One region of the Streptomyces sp. ALB3 genome, then DNA from elsewhere that is predicted to be linked to it. Evidence: riboswitches for the same ligand, from Rfam matches in the RefSeq annotation. Region 1 holds a riboswitch; each other region holds the start of a gene.

Region 1 (4,173 bases):
TCACACGGAAGGCAATCCCATGGGCTCCGCGACCGGCAGACACCGTCGCCCTCGCCAGGCACCCGCCATCGTCGTCGCCGCAGGCGTCACGGGATCGGCCATCGCCATCCCGCTGCTCGGTGCGGGCGGCGCGCAAGCCGCCGACGCGTCGACCTGGGACCGGGTCGCCGAATGCGAGAGCGGCGGCATGTGGAGTGCCGACCTCGGCAACGGCTACTACGGCGGACTGCAGTTCTCGCAGGAGACGTGGTCGGCGTACGGCGGCACGGCCTACGCGCCGCGGGCGGACCTCGCGAGCCGCTCGCAGCAGATCGCGGTGGCGGAGAAGCTGCTGGACGCCAAGGGCCCCCAGGCGTGGGTCAGCTGCTCCGTGATCTCCGGGCTCGCCCTGGACGAGGGGCTGCCCGGCGTCGACCCGGGCGGCGAGCCGTCCGCCGAGCCCTCGGACACCGCGACCCCGTCCGAAACCCCCTCCTCCGAAGCGACGGACGCCGCCGGCGCGCCGGACGGGGCGGACGACTCCGCCGCGAAGGACGAGGCGGACGGGAAGGCGCCCGCCGGCGCGGCGGACCGGGAGGACGAGGCGAGCGGGAGCGGCGCGTCGCCGTCCGCCACCCCGTCCCCCGAAGCCTCCGGGACGCCCGGTGCGTCGAAGGACGACGGCGCGAAGGGCGGGAAGCACCGCGGTACACCGGCCCCCGAGGCGAGCGCGGAGGCGGAGCCGGGTGACGGGCGCGAGTCCGGCCGCCACGCCTCGCGCGGCGACTCCGGGGGGCGCCAGGGCGCGGACGGGACGTACACCGTCCGCGAGGGCGACAACCTCTGGGCGATCGCCGACGCGCAGGAACTCCCCGGTGGCTGGACCACGCTCTACGAGGCCAACAAGGACGAGCTGGGCTCCGACCCCGACCTGATCCTTCCCGGCCAGAACCTGGACCTCGGCCTCGCGGCCGACACGTCGAAGGCGCAGTCCGAGGAGCAGTCGCAGGCGCAGCCCGAGGGGCAGCCGGAGACCGCCGGCGCCAACTGACCCGAAGCGGGAAAACACCCCGAAACGGGGGGCAGTTCAGAGGCCTATGTCCACTTATGCGTAAGTGAGACATGGGTCTCTTTGCTTCAACTGGGGCGCTCTGCCCGTCCGGTCCGTCCGCATTGGCTCCGACCTGCGAAAACCACGCTCCGTGCTGGGTCATTAGGGACTGATCAACCGTTATGTCCATCTTTGAATGTGGGGGTTGGGTGTGATTACGGTCGGAGCCGCTCGCACCGCGGGCACCTTCGACCGTCACGCCGAATCCTGCCGTCGGCCGAAGGGGACCGACGCGTAAAGCGCCGTAGGCAGGAGCGGGGGACCCAGGTAAGTGCCGGACCCGGCCGTCGGACGACGGACCGGGAGCGGCTAGGGGTGAAGGCGTCCGTGATCGCGGACGGCCGGGCGACTCACAGCCCGAACCCGACAGCTCACCTCGTAGGCGTCGGTGAGGAGAACCATGCTGCTTTCCAGCAAGGGCAAGCACCGTCGCCCGTCCAAGGCCGTTCGTATCGCGACCCTGGCCGGTGTCACCGGTGCCGCCGTCGCCGTGCCGCTCATGGGTGCGACGGGCGCTTCCGCCGCCTCCGTCGAGACCTGGGACGCCGTCGCCCAGTGCGAGTCCGGTGGCAACTGGTCCATCAACACCGGCAACGGGTACTACGGCGGCCTGCAGTTCTCGCAGTCCAGCTGGGCGGCGGCCGGTGGCACGCAGTACGCCTCCCGTGCCGACCTGGCCACCAAGGGCCAGCAGATAGCCGCGGCCGAGAAGCTCCTCGACCTCCAGGGTCCCGGTGCCTGGGCCTGCGCGGGTGCCGGCGGCCTGACGGACGACGGTGTGGACCCGGGTGTCGACACCGGCTCCGGGAAGAACGGCGACACCGCGCCGGAGGCCGCGCCGGAGCGCAAGGCCGAGCAGCCCACCACGCGCAGCGAGAAGCGGACCGCCCCCGAGAAGACCGTCACCACCCCGACCGGGGAGAAGGTCGAGAAGGGTGACGGCGAGTACAAGGTGAAGGCCGGCGACACGCTCAGCAAGATCGCCGACGCGGAGAAGGTCAAGGGCGGCTGGGAGAAGCTGTTCGACCTGAACGACGACATCGTCGACAAGGCCGACCTGATCTTCCCGGGCCAGCAGCTCCACCTGAAGTAGCCGGAAGCGGCCCGGGGTCCTCCTCCGCCCCGTGGCACCGCTCCGGAGTTCCGGCCCGGCGCGCCGACCCCCCGCGCGCCGGGCCGGAGCCGTGTCCGGCACCCGCCGGGCGGCGCGCCTCGGTGGGCCCACCGAGGCGCGAGCGTTCAATTGTTGTGGTTACTTGCCAGTAGAATTCTGGAGCTTTGCCCGGAATGTGGGTCCTTGAGTCCTTTTTCGTCCCACGGGACGGGCGGACGGCCGACGGAGCGGGCCGGGCCGGTTAGGCTCGTGGCGCAAGGCCACAGTGACCCTGCACAACCAGTGTCAGATCCCAGAAGGAGATGCCTCGTGCCGTCCATCGACGTCGTCGTAGCCAGGGAAATCCTCGACTCCCGGGGCAACCCCACGGTCGAGGTCGAGGTTGGCCTCGACGACGGCAGCACGGGACGTGCTGCTGTTCCGTCCGGCGCCTCCACCGGTGCGTTCGAGGCCATCGAGCTTCGCGACGGTGACCCCAACCGCTACCAGGGCAAGGGCGTCGAGAAGGCCGTCCTCGCCGTGATCGAGCAGATCGGCCCGGAGCTCGTCGGTTACGACGCCACCGAGCAGCGCCTCATCGACCAGGCGATGTTCGACCTGGACGCGACCGAGAACAAGGGCTCCCTCGGTGCGAACGCCATCCTCGGTGTCTCGCTCGCCGTGGCGCACGCCGCGTCGGAGGCCTCCGACCTCCCGCTCTTCCGCTACCTCGGCGGCCCGAACGCGCACCTGCTGCCCGTTCCGATGATGAACATCCTGAACGGCGGCTCGCACGCCGACTCCAACGTGGACATCCAGGAGTTCATGATCGCGCCGATCGGCGCCGAGTCCTTCTCCGAGGCCCTTCGCTGGGGCGCGGAGATCTACCACACGCTGAAGAAGGTCCTCAAGACCAAGGGCCTGTCCACCGGTCTCGGCGACGAGGGCGGCTTCGCCCCCAACCTCGAGTCCAACCGCGCCGCCCTCGACCTCATCATCGAGGCCGTCAAGGAGGCCGGCTACGTCCCGGGCCGCGACATCGCGCTCGCGCTCGACGTCGCCGCGTCCGAGTTCTACAAGGACGGCGTCTACGAGTTCGAGGGCAAGTCCCGCTCGGCCGCCGAGATGACCGAGTACTACGAGGAGCTCGTCTCCGCGTACCCGCTGGTCTCCATCGAGGACCCGCTGTACGAGGACGACTGGGCCGGCTGGAAGGTCATCACCGACAAGCTCGGCTCCAAGGTGCAGATCGTCGGTGACGACCTGTTCGTCACCAACCCCGAGCGCCTCGCCCGCGGCATCGAGGAGGGCTCGGCCAACGCCCTGCTCGTCAAGGTCAACCAGATCGGTTCGCTGACCGAGACCCTGGACGCCGTCGAGCTGGCCCAGCGCAACGGCTTCAAGTGCATGATGTCCCACCGCTCCGGTGAGACCGAGGACGTCACCATCGCCGACCTCGCCGTCGCCGTGAACTGCGGCCAGATCAAGACCGGCGCCCCGGCCCGCTCGGACCGCGTCGCCAAGTACAACCAGCTGCTGCGCATCGAGGAGATCCTCGACGACGCCGCGGTCTACGCCGGGCGTTCGGCGTTCCCGCGGTTCCGCTTCGAGGGCTGACAGCCCCGCTCCGGAGCACAGCCTCCGTCCGTCCCCGCATCCGGTCCCGTACCGTGTGCGGGGACGGACGTGCGTAAGGGGAGGCGTGAGACATGGCCGGGAAGGACCGCGACCGGTTCTCCACCGCGACCAGGCTGCGACTGCTCGGCGAGCAGACGGCGGCCCGCGTCTACCGGTCGCAGAGCCGCCGCCAGGCCCGCCGCTCCCGGCTCACCGGCCGGGCCGCGTTCCTCGCGCTGATCGTCTGCTCCCTGGTGGTCGCCCTCGCGTATCCCATGCGGCAGTACATCTCCCAGCGCGACCAGATCGCGGAGCAGGAGAGGCTGTCGCAGGAGGCCCGGCAGCGTACGGAGGAGCTGCGCGACGAGAAGGC
Region 2 (4,173 bases), on a different contig from region 1:
TGGGCGGCCAGCTCCTGCGACCCGGCGAAGGAGAACGTCACCTTCGTCCCGGGGTGCTCCTTCTCGTAGGCGGCGCCGGCGGTCGCGAAGACGTCGGTCAGTGAGGACGCGGCCAGCACGGTGAGCTCGGTCCCCGCCGCCGCGGACCCCTCGTCCTCGCCGTCGCTGCCGCACGCGGCCAGAGTGGCGAGCGCGAGCCCCGACAGGACCGCGGCGCCCGCCCGGCGGCCGGTGAGTGTGAGAAACATCTGGACAACTCCTCGGTGTGAGCCGCCGCTCGCGGGCGGCGTGCCCCTCAGGTGCGGTCGATGTGGACGCTGGTCGACTTCACGCGGGCCGTGGCCCGCATGCCGACCTCCAGTCCGAGCTCCTCCACGGCTTCCCTGGTCAGCAGCGAGACGAGACGGTGCGGGCCGGCCTGGATCTCGACCTGGGCCGCGACGTCGCCGAGTTTCACCGCGGTGACGATGCCCGGGAAGGCGTTGCGCGCCGAGGTGTACGGGACCTCGTCCTCGCCGGGACCGGCCTGGGCGACCTCGACCGAGAAGGCGGCCAGATCGCCGCCGTCGATGAGGCGCCGCCCGCTCTCGTCGCGATGGGTCGCGACCCGGCCGGCATCCGCCCAGCGGCGGGCGGTGTCGGGGCTCACGCCGAGCAGACGCGCCGCCTGCCCGATGGTGTAGGACTGCATGTGCGACACCGTATGCGTCTGCCATTGGCATTTACAAGGCTTTAATGTCCTTGACCTGGCAGATGCGGTGTTGTGGTGGGGTGGCTCACCCGTGAGGGCGGCGAGGTCGGCTCCTCGGCGGCGGTGTCGTGAGTGGTGTGCGTGCCGGGACGTCGCGGTCGGCGACATCCCGGCCGGGGGCGTGTCGACCGCGACGCCCCGGCGCGCACGGACTCGCGGTCCGCGACGGAGGCCGCACGGCGCGGGCCGGCGACACCGGAGGCGGCTGGACGAGCGAGCCGCACGCGTGGACCGGCTGGGTCCCTCACCCGGAGCGCCGCTCGGGACCGCTCGGCCACCGCAGTCCCCCGGTCGCCGCCGCGGCCGTCATCAGTGCGGCATCCAGCTGAGCTTGCCTCCGCCCACCCATCGGACGACAGCCGGGTCGTCGAGGTCGTGGACCGGGATGCCGGCCGCGGCGGCCGCGATCAGGACGTCCGTCATGGCGGTCGCGCTTCCGATCACCTCACCGTCGATCTCCACGATGCGGAAGGGCGGATCGCCGGGCTGCACGGGCAGGACGGTGATCCGCGGGGCCGATGCGTAAGGGCTGTCAGTCATACGCGGATCGGTTCCACGGGAAGACTCCCGGTATGCCCCTGCGTGATAGTTGTGAGTCGTATGCCCGATTTGCAGTACTTCTTGGAATTGATCCCGTAATCCATAAAAAGCCATTTCGTGCGACCTGGGGTCCTTCGCGTGGGAGCAAAACGCCCGAATCGGACTCCGTGACCAGCGTCACTTCCCGGGGGCCGACGTGGCGGTGTGCCGACCGGTTCCCTTCTGCGCCAAGAGGAATGGGGAACGCCGTGTGCGGTGGATTACATGAATTCCCGTAAATCGATCTTGTCAATGAATTGTGATCACTCCGGCGAGCTTGTTCCTTTCCCTATTTCTCGCTTACGGTCACCATCACTCCGGGCGGAACGCCGAATCCTGCCGCCGTCCGGTTACCCGACCACTTCTCGTACGGCAGGAGCGGGGGACCCAAGTAAGCGCCGATCCGGTTTCCGGAGCGGCTCGGGGTGAAGTCGCAGCAGCTTGCGGCCGGGCATCTCCAGCCCGAACCCGACAGCTCACTTCGCAGGCGACGGAGAGGAATCCAGCATGCCCGAAAACGGTAAGCACCGTCGTTCCAGGACCAGTTCGCTGACCCGCGGCATCATCGCCGTGAGCACGGGCGGAGCCGCCCTGGCCCTCCCCGTGCTCGGTGCGACCAGCGCCTTCGCGGCCCCGGCCCAGCCGGCCGCCGTCGAAAAGGCCGCGACGTCGACTGCCGCGTCCGGCAAGGGAATTGCCGCACAGAAGGCCGAGTCCGCCACCTATTCCGTGATCTTGGGTGACACGCTCGCCAAGATCGCCCGCGAGCATTCCGTGAGCGGTGGCTGGAAGGCCCTGTACGAGGACAACGAGAAGGTGGTCGGAGGAAACCCCGACCTGATTCACCCCGGCCTGAAGCTGGTTATCGGCGGTAAGGCCGATGACACGTCGGCGGACAAGGCCGAAAAGGCCGAATCGAAGGCTTCCGCCTCCTCCGACCGTGCCGAGGAGAGCGCTGACCGCGCCGACCGCTCGGAGCGCGCGAGCACCACCGTCGCCGCCGAGGGCGCCCCCGCCGCCGAAGCGGCTCCTGCCGCCGAGCCGGTCGCGTACACCGACGACCTCGACGGCTGGATCAAGGAGTCGCTGGCCGTCATGGCCGAGCACGGCATCCCCGGCAGCTACGAGGGCATCCACCGCAACATCATCCGCGAGTCCGGTGGCAACCCGCAGGCCATCAACAACTGGGACTCGAACGCCGCTGCCGGCATCCCGTCGAAGGGCCTGCTGCAGGTCATCGACCCGACCTTCGAGGCCTACCACGTGCCCGGCACGTCGACCGACAGCTACGACCCGGTCGCCAACATCACGGCCGCGTGCAACTACGCCGCGGACCGGTACGGGTCGATCGACAACGTCTTCGGTGCCTACTGAGTCCTCGCGGGCGCGGGACCGCCGACGCGCGGACGTGTGACGGAGGGACAGAGCTGACGGGTGGTACGGGTTCGGCGGAACCCGTACCACCCGTCGGCCGTTTCCGGCCCGGTTCGTGTCCGAGGACCGCCGAATGGCCGTGTCACGGCGGTCGGCGCCCCGGGCGACGGGCCGGGTGACTGGTCTCGTACAGGTTCGTCGTCCATACTGCCCGCCGTGGAGCAGCGCATAGATTCGAACACCCAGCCCGAGTTCGCCGCGGGGACAGACCCGGCGTACATCCCCGGCCTGACGGCCCCTGCCCCCGCGCGGACGGAGGCGGGAGCGGAGACGGAGGAGCCCGGTGCGACCCCGGAGACCGAGGCAGCGGAGGTGCTCGCCGAGGGGGCGGCCGAGGAGGCCGGGGACGGGGCCCCGGACGGCGGGACGGCCCCTGACGCCGGGTCCGTCCAGGACGCCGGGGCGGTGCGCGAGGAGACGGAGGGCGAAGGCCCTGTCTTCGAGGTCAGCGACCGCCGCGGATCCATCAGGGTGGACGCCGCAGGTGTCCGCTTCCGGCTCGACGACCAGGAGGCGGAGTTCGACTGGACCGAGATCGGCGCGGTCGAGGTCAGGACCGCCCGCTTCGGGCGCCGGTTCACCGTGACCGTCCATCTGTCGAGCCGCCGGTGGTTCAACGCCGAGGTCGAGGCGGGTTCGCGGAGCGACCTCAAGAAGTGGACGGTGGAACTGGACGAGGCACTGGACGCCCACTTCGAAGAGGCCTGACCTCCTCGGCGGCCGCAGTCGCGCACCGGGCCGCCCGCCGGCCCGGTGCGCGACATGCCTGACGCCTGCCTGACGCCTGCCTGACGGCGCCCGTGACGGGGCCTCAGGGCGCGGCGGTCGTGCCGAGCACCACCGACCGCGTCAGGTGGCGCGGCCGGTCGGGATCGAGGCCGCGGGCAGCCGCGCGGGCGACCGCGAGCCGCTGGACCCGGACCAGCTCGGCCAGCGGGTCGAGGCCGCTCTCCACCCACCGTGCCCCGGTCGCCAGCACCTCGTCCCGCAGGCCCTGCGGAGCCGATCCGAACATCCAGGTGGCGGTTCCCGCCGTGGCGATGCTGATGGGGCCGTGGCGGTACTCCATCGCCGGGTAGGACTCCGTCCAGGACAGTGACGCCTCCTTCATCTTCAGCGCCGCCTCGTTGGCGAGGCCCACCGTCCAGCCGCTGCCCAGGAAGCTGAACTGGGAGCACTCCACGAGCCCTTCGGGCAGGGGCTCCGCCAGGGCGGTCTCCGCGTCCCGGACGACGTCGTCCGTGTGCAGCCCGAGGTGGGCGCGGAACAGGGTCAGGGCCGTGGTCGCGAACCGCGTCTGGACCACGGACCGTTCGTCGGCGAAGTCGAGGACGACCAGCTCGTCGGCGGCGGTCATCACCGGAGTCCGTGGATCGGCGGTCACGGCGACGGTCCGGGTGGTGCCCCGC
Region 3 (4,173 bases), on a different contig from region 1:
GACGTAGTCGTGATGGGTGAAGCGGTGCACGTCCCGGGCGGAGAGACGCGGATACGGGGCGAAGAAGCGGTAGTACTTCGACTCGTCGGACACCTGCTCGTAGAAGCTGACCAGCCGCTCGGCGTCTTCCGTGGTGATGGGCCTGATGCGCGCGGTGCCACCGTCACGGAGCACCACGTCCGCCTCCCAGTGGTCGGGGTACGCGTGATGCGGACTCTGCTCCGGAGTGGGCTCCATGGGCAAAGCCTACGGCTCGTCGCACCGGTCGCGGCGGGATCCCGGGAAGGGCACGCTGAGGGAGCCGGCGGACGGTGGGCGGCCTGCGGCGGTGCCGGGCACAGCAGTGCGCACTGCATGAGAGACTGGTCTAGACAACCCATTGATACGTGAAGGGCAGAACCATGGCTGAGCGCCGCGTCAACGTCGGTTGGGCCGAGGGCCTGCACGCCCGCCCCGCTTCCATCTTCGTCCGTGCCGCCACGGCCTCCGGTGTCCCGGTGACCATCGCCAAGGCGGACGGCAACCCGGTGAACGCGGCTTCCATGCTCGCGGTGCTCGGTCTGGGCGCCCAGGGCGGCGAGGAGATCGTGCTCGCGTCCGAGGCGGACAACGCCGAGGTGGCTCTGGACCGCCTGGCGAAGCTGGTCGCCGAGGGGCTCGAGGAGCTTCCGGAGACCGTCTGATCCCGGCCGCTGCGAGCCGGGACACTCTCTGCGGAAAAGCCGCGGCATCCCCACCGGGAGCCGCGGCTTTTTCTGTTTTCCCTGACCGGTCCGCACCTATCGGCCGCACCTTCGGAAAACACGAGAAGGGCAGCGAAAAGAAAGCCCTCCGCTAAACACCCTCTTTGTATACGGCGCAATTGTTAATGGCGCACTCCCGCGATGTTTACGGGGTGTTGCGAAGACCTCACCCGCGCCGCTCCCGCGGTGTGCCCGGGCCGGTCCGCGCGCCGGAGCCGGTGGGCGGCACCGGCCCTCTCGGCGTGCTGGGCGGCGAGCGCCCTGGCCCGCTCGGGGTCGCGGCGCGCCACCGCGTCGACGAGGGCACCGTGCTCGGCCCAGGAGTCCGCGGGGAGGGCCGGCTGCTCCACCGCGTACATCCAGGCGATCTTGTGCCGGAGCTGGGTGAGCAGGGCGATGAGCGCGGGGCTCCCCGAGGCCTGCGCCAGCGTCTCGTGGAACCAGCCGCCCAGGGAGCGCAGGTCCTCCCCCTCACCTCGCCGTACGCGCTCCTGCCCCAGTCTGACCAGGCCGCGGAGCACCTTGAGGTGCGCCTCCGTACGGCGCTGCGCCGCGCGGGCCGCACCGAGGGGTTCAAGCAGCATCCGGATCTCCAGGAGATCGGCGGCCTCCTGCTCCGTGGGTTCGGCCACGCAGGCGCCGGCGTGCCGGCGGGTGACGACGAAACCCTCGGACTCCAGGGTGCGCAGCGCTTCGCGCACGGGGACCCGGGACACACCGTAGCGGCGTGCGAGCACCTCCTCGGTGAGGCGGCTGCCGCGCGCGAAGACACCGGAGACGATGTCGTCACGGATTGCCGTGCATACCGAATGCGCGGGAATGCGCATGTCCGAACCTCCGCCTTAATCCCCGCGGAACGCGGCCGATCGACGCCTGTTCCGTGACTCTATTGCAACCGGCCCGAATTTCCGATGGCGGGGTGGAATCCATGGATATCTTTTGGCCAGGGAGCACTTCCGTGACGGCTTCGGCCACTTCTTCGCGGAAGACGGCGAAGGCCCCGGCGGGAGCCGGGGCCTACGTCGGAACGGTCTCGTGCGGCGTGTGTCAGACCTGGACGCCGTGGGCGCGGAGGTAGGAGACGGGGTCCATGTCCGAGCCGTACTCGGCGGTGGTCCGGGCCTCGAAGTGCAGGTGCGGTCCCGTGGAGTTGCCGGTCGAGCCGGAGAGACCGATCTGCTCACCCGAGCCGACGCTCTGGCCGACGGAGACGCCGATCGAGGAGAGGTGGCCGTACTGGGTGTACGTGCCGTCCTTCATCCGGAGCACGATGTTGTTGCCGTACGCGCCGCCCCAGCCCGCCTCGACGACCGTGCCGGCACCGACCGCGACGACGGAGGTGCCGGACGCCGCCTGGAAGTCCACACCGGAGTGGCTGCCGGACGACCAGAGCGCGCCGCCCGACCGGTAGCCGGTGGTCACGTGCGAGCCGGCGACCGGGAGGTGGAAGGCGTTCAGGCGGGCGCGCTCGGCGGCGCGGGCGGCACGCGCCTTCTCCTCGCGCGCTTCCTCGGCACGGGCCTCGGCCTTGCGCTTCGCCTCGGCCTTCGCCTTCGCCTTCGCCTTCGCCTCCGCTTCGGCCTTCGCCTTCGCGGCGATCTCGGCCTGGCGCTGCTGCGCCTCGGCCTGGGCGTCGATCTGGGCGGCGAGGGTGGTGTCGAGGGCGACGGTCTGCGTCAGACCGGTCCCGGCGGCGGCGACCGCCTCGGAGTCGGCGGCGAGGGCCGGGGAGGCCGTGGCGCCGAGGACGCCGGTGGTGGCCAGGGCCGCGATACCGGCGGCCTTGGCGCTCTTACGCGTCAGGCGGCTCGGGGCACGGTGCTTCCCGGTGGCACGGATGAACGCCATGGAGGGGCTGGTTTCCTTTCCTTCCTTCTCGCCTACCGGGTTAGCTGACGGGTTCGGAGCAGGAAGGTCTCCTACGGGCCGCTGCGCCTCTGGCGAGGTACAGCGATCCGATTCACCCCAGGGACTTCATGGGTCCCCGGCTCCCCAGGCTCGCGCCTGACGGGGACTCGGCGATGGCTGTCCGTGCGCCGCGGGCGCGGCAGTCGTCCGGCGGACAGCCGGGCCGACGCTAGGACGGGCCGCTTTCCCTCGCCAAACAGAAAGGGCCTTTTGTCGCACATCCCACAGGACGAACGGCACCGTTCTCAGCAAATCGGACACACGGCGGGACCCCGGCACGTGTCCGCGCCGGGGTCCCGCCGTGTCCCGTCCGGTCAGCCGCTGACGACCGACACCTCGCCGATACCGAGCGCCCTCACGGGCTCCGCGATCTGCGCGGCGTCCCCGACCAGGACGGTGACCAGACGGTCCACCGGGAACGCGTTGACCACGGCGGCGGTCGCCTCGACCGTGCCGGTCGCGGCCAGGCGGGCGTACAGCTGGGCCTGGTAGTCGTCCGGGAGGTGCTGCTCCACCTGATCGGCCAGGGTGCCGGCGACGGAGGCCGCCGTCTCGTACTTCAGCGGGGCGACGCCCACGAGGTTCTGCACGGCGGTCTCGCGCTCGGCGTCGGTGAGGCCCTCGGCCGCCAGGGTGCGCAGGACCTTCCAGAGGTCGTCGAGCGCGGGACCGGTGGACTCGGTGTCCACGGAGCCGCTGATGGCGAGCATCGCGGCGCCTGTGGCTCCGGATGCCGAACCGGGAGCGGTCGAGCGCAGCACCTGGCCGAACGCCCGCACGCCGTAGGTGTAGCCCTTCTCCTCACGGAGCACGCGGTCGAGCCGGGAGGTGAGGGTGCCTCCGAGGCAGTACGTGCCGAGTACCTGGGCGGGCCACACGCTGTCGTGCCGGTCCGCGCCGATCCGGCCGATCAGCAGCTGCGTCTGCACGGCCCCGGGGCGGTCCACGATGACCACGCGGCCGGTGTCGTCCGCGGTGATCGGGGGCACGGGCCGGGCCTGTCCGGCGTTGCCCGACCAGTCCCCGAGGGTCTCCGCGAGCAGTGCGTCGAGGTCCACCTCGGTGAGGTCGCCCACGACGACCGCCGTCGCGGTGGAGGGACGGACGTGGGCGTCGTAGAAGGCGCGTACGGCCGCGGCGTCGATCCGCCGGACCGTCTCCTCGGTGCCCTGGCGCGGACGTGACATCCGCGCGGTGGCGGGGAAGAGCTCCTTGGAGAGCTGCTTCGCCGCCCGCCTCGCCGGGTTGGCCTGCTCGTGCGGGATCTCGTCGAGGCGGTTGCCCACCAGGCGCTCGATCTCGCTCTCGGAGAAGGCCGGGGCCCGCAGGGCTTCGGCGACCAGGCCGAGGGCCTTGGCCAGCCGGGAGACCGGGACCTCCAGCGAGACACGGAGTCCCGGGTGGTCCGCGTGGGCGTCCAGTGTGGCGCCGCATCGCTCCAGCTCCGCGGCGAACTCCTCCGCGGAGCGCTTGTCCGTACCCTCGGACAGCGCGCGCGCCATGATCGTGGCCACCCCGTCCA
Region 4 (4,173 bases), on a different contig from region 1:
ACGTAGCGGGCCATGCCCTCGCGCTCGGAGAAGTCGAGGGAGGCCTGGAGCCGCTCCGGGCTGATGTTGGAGGCGGCGATCTCCCGCACCGTGCCGGCCTTCACCAGCTGGTCGAGCGCGGTGATGATCTCCTCGACGGGCACGCTCTCGTCGTCGAAGTGCGTGTAGTAGAGGTCGATGTGGTCGGTGCCGAGCCGGCGCAGCGACGCCTCGGCCGCCTCCTTGACCGTGGTGGGCGAGAGACCCTTGTACGCGGGGTGGGCGCCCACCTTGGTGGCGATGACGACATCGTCGCGGCGGGAGCGGGCCGCCAGCCACCTGCCGATGAGGGTCTCCGACTCACCGCCCTCGTTGCCCGGCACCCAGGCCGAGTACGAGTCGGCGGTGTCGATGAAGTTGCCGCCGGCCGCCACGTAGGCGTCGAGGACGGCGAAGGTCCGGTCCTCGTCCGCCGTCCAGCCGAAGACGTTGCCGCCGAGAGCGAGAGGGAAGACCTTGAGGCTCGAGGAACCGAGCGGGCGCAGAGAAGTCATACCCGGGGACAACCAGTCGGCTGAGGCGACTATTCCGGTTCGGCTGGACACGGTCCGGGAAGACCGCCTCCCCGGACGGACCGGCGGCCCTGACGTCGGGGGGTCGTGCGTCAGGGCCGCCGGGGTTCGGTGCGCCGGCTGCCGACGCGCGGGGTCTTCCGTACCGATCGGGCCTGCTCGGTACCGGGCCGGACGGAAGACCCCCGGGGACTCAGATGGTGAGGCCCTTGCCGCGCAGCCAGCTCATCGGGTCGACGCCCGTGCCGTCCGCGGTGTGGATCTCCAGGTGCAGGTGGGCACCGGTCACGTTGCCGGTCGCACCGACACGGCCGATCGTCTGGCCGGTGGTGACCCGCTGACCGGCGGTCACGTCCATCGAGGACTGGTGGCAGTACCAGACCTCCGTGCCGTCGTCGAGCTCCAGGACCGTGCGGTAGCCGTACGACCCGGAGTAGCCGGCGGACTTCACCGTACCGCTGTGCACGGCCTTGACCGGGGTGCCCGTCGGAGCCGCGAAGTCCAGCCCGGTGTGGTGGCCCGAGGACCACATCGAACCGGCCTGACCGTAGGTCGAGCTGATGTAGTACGACGAGGTCGGGACGGCGTAGCTGGCGGCGAGCTTCGCGAGACGCTCGGCCTCCGCCTTCTTCTTCGCCGCCTCTTCCGCCGCCTTCTTCTCCGCGGCGGCCTCGGCTTCGGCCTTGCTCTGCTGCTTCGCCGCCTGGACCGCGGCTGCCTCGACCGCCGCCTGCTCCTGTGCCGCCCTGGCCACGGCATCGGCTCCGGCCTGCTGCTGCTCGGCCTGCTGGAGGATGCGGGCGCGCAGCGCCTCCCCCGCGTCGGTGGTGCCCTGCTCGGCCTCGGCGGCGGTGATGCCCGCGGTGGTGAGCGGGGACGACGCGGCGACCGTCGCGTGGTCCGGGTCGGCGTCACCGGACATGAACGCGCCCACGCCGGGAAGGGACTTGGCGTCGGGGAGATTGTCCGCGATGGAATCGGGAAGGGAGATGGAGACGGGCGGCTTGCTCTGCGCGGTGGCCATGCCACCGGCTCCGACGGCCGCGATGACGCCGACACCGAGGACGGTGGAGCTACGGGCGAGACCGCGCTGCTTGGCTACACGGTGCCGGCCGCGTACGGGACGGACGGACTCCTCGGTGGGATTCCATTCGTCCCACGTCCTGTCCTCATCGGCGAGGCCGCCGGTCCTGAAGGATGACGGTGCCTCGGGGGCAGGCTGGTTGGACGCCACGTGGGCGCGCTCCTTTCCTTCCTTCTCGCCTACCGGGTTAGCTGACGGGTTCGGAGCAGGAAGGTCTCCTACGGGCCCCTTCGCCTCTCACGAGACACAGGTGCCCGATTCACCCCATGTAGGTGGTTCCCCGGTTCCCTTGCGGAATTCGGCGCTGCGCACGGTGCCGTCTCTTGCGACGGCGGCTACAACCGCGCTGCGTTATCGAACGTTAATAGACGACCGGGTCCGATTCCAAGCTGTTCCCACAGATCGTTGATGGCTCTGGCCCGGACTTTCAGGGACCAAAGGGGCTCAAACGGGCGAGTTGAGTACACCTCATTCGGCCATCACTTTCTGACGTTGTGTCAACTGTTATGCGCAGTGAGGTCCTTCGACTACCGACGGTCGCGACCGGTCATTCACTGTCCCGCCGCACGATCTTCACCGTCGTCCGGCGTTCCTGCTGTCCCCGCGCGGGGCGGCCGACCGCGAGGAGTGCCAGGTCGTCCGTGGACCGGCCACCGGTGTGCAGCCGTACGTCGTCGGTGAGCGCGGACAGGAGTTCGTCGGGTCCCGGGAAGAGGCGGCCGCGCAGCCGGGCCGCCGGGTCGTAGAAGACGCCCTTGGCGTCCCGCGCCTCGGAGAGACCGTCGGTGAACGCCAGGAACATCGCCCCGGCCGGCAGCGTCCACTCGTCCGACCGGTCCGGCCACGCGTCCAGGCCCATCCCGAGCGGCAGGGCGGGCACGGTGGGCGACAGCACGTCCAGCGCCCCGTCCTCGTGCAGCACGAGCGGCTCGGGGTGACCGCGGTTGACGACCCGCAGTGTGTCCGAACCCGCCGGGATCTCCGCCAGGACGGCGGTGACGAACCCCTCCATCGAGTCGAGCCCGCCCCGTCGCGAGCCCTCACGGGCCAGTGCCCGCTCCAGCCGCTGGACCACCCCCTCCAGCGACAGCTCCTGCTCGGCGGCCTCCCTGAACGCCCCGATCACGACGGCCACGGCCGCCACCGCGTCCAGCCCCTTGCCCCGCACGTCCCCGACGACCAGCCGCACCCCGAACGGCGTGTCCGCGACGGCGAACAGGTCACCGCCGACGAACTCGTCCGCCTGTGCCGCCTCGTACCGCGCCGCGACCAGCAGCCCGCCGATCCGGTCCTCGGGCGTCGGGAGCACCGCGCGCATCGCCGTCTCCGCGATCACCCGGGCCGAGGCCAGCTGCTCGTTCCCGCGGCGCACCACACGGTTGATGACCAGGGACAGCGCGGCGACGGTGACCAGGGTGAGCAGGTCGGTGACCGGCATCACCTCGGTGAGCACGCCGTCCGAGACACGGATGGCGAGCACGACGAGGATCGCGGCCGCCCCGATCCGGACGGTGCCCGCCAACGAGAAGAAGGGAGCGGCGATCAACGGGGCGGCGGCGAAGAGCGGGACGGCGGTGACCTGGGACGGCGTCGCGAGGTCGACGATCACGCCGACGCAGATCATCAGGGCGGGCAGCACGCGCACGAACCGCCGGGAACGGACGTTCCCCGCAGCGCCCCCTCGCCGTCCGTCCGGCTTCCCCACCTGTGCACTCCCACCTGGTCCACCCACGGCTGCGGACGGTACCGCGCCCCGTCCGGCCCGACCGGAGCCACGCCGCGCGGCGACCCGTCTTCGGCCGAGGAGAAGAGCGCCGGAGCCCCGTCCTCCGTGGGTCAGTCGGAGAACCGGTGCTGCGCGTGGATCGTCAGTGCGTCCCGTGCGGAGACGGCATGTCCGTCCCCGTACCGATCGTAGTTGCTCCCGGAGCGGAGACCCGTGACGTGCGTACCCGTGAGGCGCACGCGCCTGCCCGTGAGGCGCACGCGCGGGTTCCCCGGCCACCGACGGCAGAGGTACCGGCATACGACGGAGGCCCGGATCCTCGAAAGGATCCGGGCCTCCGTCTTCAGTAGCGGGGACAGGATTTGAACCTGCGACCTCTGGGTTATGAGCCCAGCGAGCTACCGAGCTGCTCCACCCCGCGCCGTTGTGATTGCAACTCTACGCCATCCCGGACGGTGCTCCGACCACGTCAGGCCACCGCTCGCCACCCCGCTCACCGCCCGGTGACCACCCCGCGTGCACCCGAGACGCCAACACACAGCGGTGCCCGCGTAGTTGCCGGGCACGGCGGCGTGCCCAAGAGTGTTGCCGCACCCCCCGAATCCCGTGTCATTCCTGCCTGAAGGGCTTCCGTAATGTCCACATCGCACAGACCCGCCCCGATTCACCCGGCCGCGCCGTCGCCCCTGCGCGTGTCCCTCGTCAGCGGAGCGTTCGGCGCCGTGTTCGGCTCACTGATCAGCGCCGCCGTCAACTACCTGGTCATCGGCGTGCCCGGCAGTGCCTCCGTCAACGCGCTCAACCACGGGATA

The links. A riboswitch is a leader RNA that binds a small molecule or an ion and turns the genes downstream of it on or off. The one in region 1 is predicted to bind cyclic di-AMP.
Region 2: another riboswitch for cyclic di-AMP. It lies ahead of ACHFIV_RS07825 (transglycosylase SLT domain-containing protein); the one in region 1 lies ahead of ACHFIV_RS28750 (transglycosylase family protein).
Region 3: another riboswitch for cyclic di-AMP. It lies ahead of ACHFIV_RS07400 (M23 family metallopeptidase); the one in region 1 lies ahead of ACHFIV_RS28750 (transglycosylase family protein).
Region 4: another riboswitch for cyclic di-AMP. It lies ahead of ACHFIV_RS33065 (M23 family metallopeptidase); the one in region 1 lies ahead of ACHFIV_RS28750 (transglycosylase family protein).

Annotation. Positions count from the first base shown of each region.
Region 1 is NZ_JBISCE010000044.1:36,250-40,422, reverse strand. Features, by position in the region: gene ACHFIV_RS28755 (transglycosylase family protein) at 20-1,030, shown strand; cyclic di-AMP (ydaO/yuaA leader) riboswitch at 1,321-1,490, shown strand; gene ACHFIV_RS28750 (transglycosylase family protein) at 1,491-2,183, shown strand; gene eno (phosphopyruvate hydratase) at 2,514-3,800, shown strand; gene ACHFIV_RS28740 (septum formation initiator family protein) at 3,893-4,173, shown strand, end outside.
Region 2 is NZ_JBISCE010000008.1:209,000-213,172, forward strand. Features, by position in the region: gene modA (molybdate ABC transporter substrate-binding protein) at 1-248, opposite strand, end outside; gene ACHFIV_RS07815 (molybdopterin-binding protein) at 296-691, opposite strand; gene ACHFIV_RS07820 (hypothetical protein) at 1,061-1,291, opposite strand; cyclic di-AMP (ydaO/yuaA leader) riboswitch at 1,676-1,835, shown strand; gene ACHFIV_RS07825 (transglycosylase SLT domain-containing protein) at 1,838-2,704, shown strand; gene ACHFIV_RS07830 (hypothetical protein) at 2,921-3,472, shown strand; gene ACHFIV_RS07835 (SIS domain-containing protein) at 3,576-4,173, opposite strand, start outside.
Region 3 is NZ_JBISCE010000008.1:107,923-112,095, reverse strand. Features, by position in the region: gene ACHFIV_RS07415 (bifunctional acetate--CoA ligase family protein/GNAT family N-acetyltransferase) at 1-237, opposite strand, end outside; gene ACHFIV_RS07410 (HPr family phosphocarrier protein) at 402-683, shown strand; gene ACHFIV_RS07405 (GntR family transcriptional regulator) at 866-1,570, opposite strand; gene ACHFIV_RS07400 (M23 family metallopeptidase) at 1,791-2,591, opposite strand; cyclic di-AMP (ydaO/yuaA leader) riboswitch at 2,607-2,774, opposite strand; gene ACHFIV_RS07395 (M16 family metallopeptidase) at 2,966-4,173, opposite strand, start outside.
Region 4 is NZ_JBISCE010000046.1:663,037-667,209, reverse strand. Features, by position in the region: gene ACHFIV_RS33070 (aldo/keto reductase) at 1-533, opposite strand, end outside; gene ACHFIV_RS33065 (M23 family metallopeptidase) at 745-1,785, opposite strand; cyclic di-AMP (ydaO/yuaA leader) riboswitch at 1,797-1,949, opposite strand; gene ACHFIV_RS33060 (PP2C family protein-serine/threonine phosphatase) at 2,183-3,280, opposite strand; tRNA gene ACHFIV_RS33055 (tRNA-Met) at 3,709-3,782, opposite strand; gene ACHFIV_RS33050 (hypothetical protein) at 3,997-4,173, shown strand, end outside.